One region of the Microlunatus sp. GCM10028923 genome, then DNA from elsewhere that is predicted to be linked to it. Evidence: riboswitches for the same ligand, from Rfam matches in the RefSeq annotation. Region 1 holds a riboswitch; the other holds the start of a gene.
What was found. Region 1 has a riboswitch for S-adenosylmethionine ahead of thrC (threonine synthase). Riboswitches for the same ligand answer to the same signal wherever they lie in the genome.
Positions count from the first base shown of each region.

Region 2: linked by a shared signal. The riboswitch ahead of ACFQU4_RS33565 (aminotransferase class V-fold PLP-dependent enzyme) and the one ahead of thrC (threonine synthase) in region 1 are both predicted to bind S-adenosylmethionine.

Region 1 is NZ_JBHTFF010000003.1:74,247-76,441, reverse strand. It holds gene ACFQU4_RS07580 (ubiquitin-like small modifier protein 1) at 1-68, opposite strand, end outside; gene thrC (threonine synthase) at 65-1,345, opposite strand; SAM riboswitch class I at 1,359-1,471, opposite strand; gene ACFQU4_RS07570 (hypothetical protein) at 1,570-1,986, shown strand; gene ACFQU4_RS07565 (DUF3263 domain-containing protein) at 2,001-2,195, opposite strand, start outside.
Region 2 is NZ_JBHTFF010000019.1:144,292-146,486, forward strand. It holds gene ACFQU4_RS33560 (hypothetical protein) at 1-579, opposite strand, end outside; SAM riboswitch class IV at 695-797, shown strand; gene ACFQU4_RS33565 (aminotransferase class V-fold PLP-dependent enzyme) at 843-2,195, shown strand, end outside.

The sequences.
Region 1 (2,195 bases):
GCGGTGACCTCCTTGGCCCCGCCGGTGTAGGTCCGGAGGATGGTCGGGATGCGTACCGATGCCGTCATGGACGCTCATCCTTCCAGAAAGCCTCGAACGCCTCATAACGAGGCGGGATGGTGGTCTTCGGGCCGACCTTGTCGGCGACGGCGTCGAGCGTCTTCAGCCCGTCGCCGGAGTTGATCACGACCGTCTCGGCCGCCGGGTCCAGGACACCGTCGGCGATCAGCTTCGCGGTCACGCCGACGGTCACGCCGCCCGCGGTCTCGGCGAAGATCCCCTCGGTCCTGGCCAGCCGCTGGATGTTCGCGACCACGGTCTCGTCGTCGACGTCGGTGATCACGCCACCGGTGCGGCGCACCGTGTCCAGCACGTACGGACCGTCGGCCGGGTTACCGATCGCCAGCGACTTCGCGATCGTGTCCGGCTTCACCGGGCGGACCACGTCATGGCCGGCGCGGTAGGCCTGCGCGATCGGCGAGCAGCCGGTGGCCTGCGCACCGAAGATCTTGTACGGCTTCTCGTCGACCAGCCCGAGCTTGATCAACTCCTGCAGGCCCTTGTCGATCTTGGTCAGCTGCGACCCGGACGCGACCGGGATGACGATCTGGTCCGGGATCCGCCAGCCGAGCTGCTCGGCGATCTCGTACGCCAGCGTCTTCGATCCCTCGGCGTAGTAGGGCCGCACGTTGACGTTCACGAACGCCCAGCCCTCTTCCTCGCCGGCGATCTCGCTGGCCAGCTTGTTCACGTCGTCGTAGGTGCCCTCGATCGCGATCAAGGTCGTGTCGTAGACGGCGGAGGCCAGGATCTTCTGCCGCTCCAGGTTCTCCGGCACCAGCACGACGGACCGGATGCCGGCCCGGGCGGCGGCCGCGGCGACCGCGTTGGCCAGGTTGCCGGTGGACGGGCAGGCCAGCACCTTCAGGCCCAGCTCGCGTGCCGCGGAGAGTGCGACGGCGACTACCCGGTCCTTGAACGAGTGGGTCGGGTTGCCCGAGTCGTCCTTCACCCAGAGCTGCCGCAGACCAAGATCATCGGCGAGGTTGCGCGCATCGACCAGCCGGGTGAACCCGGGGTCGGTGGACCGGAAGGTGGCGATGTCGGCGGGCACCGGCAGCAGCGGCGCGTACCGCCAGATGCTCTTCGGGCCGGCCTCGAGCTGGGCCCGGGTCACGGCCGGGAACTCGTACCCGACCTCGAGCGGGCCGAAGCATTCCACGCAGGCATAGAAGGGGCCCAGCGGCCCGGTGGCGCCGCAGGCCCGGCAGATCAGATGGGTGGCGTTGCCGAAGGCTCCGGGTCGACAGCCGGCGGGAGCTTCGGCGGAAATAGCCGTGGTCACGCGATCACGTCCTTCATCATCTTTCTCGGTCGACTGTCGCCGAGTCGGAAGTGGCACCGTGTCCGTCGGTCGGCCGGTTGCCGGGGAGTCATCGGGCCGAATCCCTCATCCCCATCTAGATGGCTGATTCAGCGTAAGGTCCGGATCGGGCGTTTCCCGAATCCTTTCTCGGATTGCAAGATCAATGCCCATATGCTGGACTCCTCGAGGGAGCGGAGGCCCGGATGGAGCTGCGATTTCACCTGCGCAGGGTCGGCAACGCGATCAACCTGGCCACGCCGTTCGGGCTGCTGGTGGCGCGGATCGGCGGCGCGCGATGGTCCGGCGGGCCGCGCGGGCTGCTCCAGGCCGAGGGCTACCGGCTCGGCTTTCCGTACGCGGAGGCCTTCACGATCGGCAACGTCGTGATCGCGAGGGAGAGCTGGGACGAGCAGCTACGCCGCAATCCGCGACTGCTGGAGCACGAGGAGGCGCACACCTGGCAGTGGTTCTACTGCCTCGGGCTGCCGTTCCTGCTGGCGTACTCGGCCTGTCTGGCCTGGTCGATGCTGCGCACCGGGGATCGCGCGCTCGGCAACTTCTTCGAGCGGCAGGCGGGTCTGGAGAGCGGCGGGTACATCACGCCGCCGGCGACCGACTGACCTTCAGGGAGCGGTCAGGCGTCGATGTTGAGGTCGATGCCGAGCCGGCGGGCCGAGCGCTCGCGCTGGCGGTTGGCCCGGAGCCGGCGCAGCCGCTTCACCAACAGCGGGTCGTGGGCCAGGGCCTCCGGGCGGTCGATCAGGGCGTTCAGCACCTGGTAGTAGCGGGTCGCGGACAGGCCGAAGCGCTCCCGGATCGCCTGCTCCTT
Region 2 (2,195 bases), on a different contig from region 1:
CTCGAAGCCGTCGCCGGCGAAGGTGATCATCGCCGCCTGCCCCTGCGGGTGGGCCAGCAGCCAGTCGATCACCGACGGCGGCACGGCTCCGGCGACGGTCGCCGGATCCTTGGCCAGCACCCGGAACTGTTCGTCGAACCGGGCGTGCCCGGTCGGGGCCTCGGTCAGCCCACCGAACAGGACGGTCGGCAGTGCGAGTGCGCGAGAGATGATCTTGATCGGCGTGGTCCGCGGGCCGAGCACCTGGATCGAGTGGTGCGAGGTCCGGCTGGTCGACCCCGAGGTCACGGTCTGCGTCGAGTACTCGAGCAGGACCACCCGGCGGCCGCGGTACTCGGCGGCGAAGGCGTAGTCGAAGGCCTTGCCGGTCCCGGTGTACGGAGTGTCGGTGAGCGGATCGGCCACCCGCCCGAACGGCAGCCCGAGTTCCGCGGTGAACCAGCGCGCCCCGAGCCGGCGACCGAGATCGTCGGTCTCGGCGCGGAGCCGGTGTTTGCGGCGCCGGCTGGCGACAGCGATCCCCACGAAACCGATCACGAACCCGCAGACGATGATCAATGCCGAGATGCCCTGATCCATGGCGGTCACCCTAGCGAGCCCAGGCCATCTCAGAACCCGGACAGCATTCTCAGAATGTGACCAATCGGGTTGCGCCGGGTCGCACGGTCGGTTGCAATGGTCGGCAAGAAGTACGTGTGACGAGTACCAGCGTTCAGCCCCGGCTTGCTGGTCGGCAACCCTCCTCCGCGGCGGGGTGCCCCGGGTGAACACACGGCCACCCCTGGCAAGCGCGGGCCGTAGCGGACAACGATCCAAGGCCCCATGATCATGAGGAGCCGGCGATGTCTGTCGTCATCGAATCCCGTACCACCACCGACCTGCGGCGGCAGCCGTCCATCCCCGCATTGCGTACGGTCAGCGGCGCCGACCTCGAGGTCCCGCTGGTGGACGGCAGCACGACGCGGTACGTCAACCTCGACTACGCGGCCAGCGCGCCGGCGCTGTCCGAGGTGCTGGACGAGCTCGGCCGAGCACTGCCCTACTACGCGTCCGTGCACCGCGGCGCCGGCTACGCGTCGGCGGCCAGTACCACCGCGTACGAGCAGGCCCGCCGGACCATCGCCGCGGCGACCGGGGCCCGGGCCGACGACCACGTGATCTTCACCCGCAACACCACCGACGCCCTGAACCTGCTGGCCCGGGCCGTTCCCGCCGACCTCGACGTGGTCTGTCTCGACATCGAGCACCACGCGAACCTGTTGCCCTGGCAGCAGCGCGGCGCGACCGTGATCACCGCCCGGCCGACCCTGGCGGAGACGCTCGACCTGCTGGCCGCCGAACTCGCCCGGCCCGAGGTCGCCCTGCTCGCGATCACCGGCGCGTCCAACGTGACCGGCGAGACGCTGCCGTTGGACCGGATCGCCGAACTGTGCCGGCGGACCGGCACCCGGCTCGCCGTCGACGGCGCCCAGCTGGTGCCGCACCGCGACGTCGACCTGGCCGGTAGCGGGATCGACTATCTGGCCTTCTCCGGCCACAAGACCTACGCGCCGTTCGGTGCCGGGGTCCTGGTCGGCCGCGCCGACTGGCTGGATGCGGCGCCGCCCTATCTGGCCGGCGGCGGTGCGGTCCGCCGGGTCCGTACCGACGAGACGGAGTGGACCACCGGCCCGGCCCGGCACGAGGGCGGCACCCCGAACGTGCTCGGCGCGGTCACCCTCGCCGCGGCCTGCCGCACCTTGACCGGCCTCGGCCGGCTGCGTCGGGACCGGCACGAGCGGGCGCTGACCGACCGGCTGCGGGCCGGTCTCACCGAGGTGCCGGGGGCACGGCTGCTGCGGATCTTCGACGACAGCACCGACACCGTCGGCATCGTCGCGTTCACGGTCGACGGTTTCGACGCCGGCCTGGTCGCGGCCTATCTGTCGGCCGAGCACGGGATCGGCGTCCGGGACGGCAAGTTCTGCGCCCATCCACTGCTGAACCGGCTCGGCTGCGCCGACGGAGCGATCCGGGTCAGCGTCGGCCTGGGCTCATCGTCCGCGGACGTGGACGCGCTGATCACCGGGCTGCACCGGCTGGTCGAGGTTGGGCCGGAGTGGACGTACGACGAGGTGGACGGCCGGATTCAGCCGGTACCGGATCCGCGGCCGGCGCCGGACTGGCTGCCCGAACTGGAGACCGGCGGCACCGGC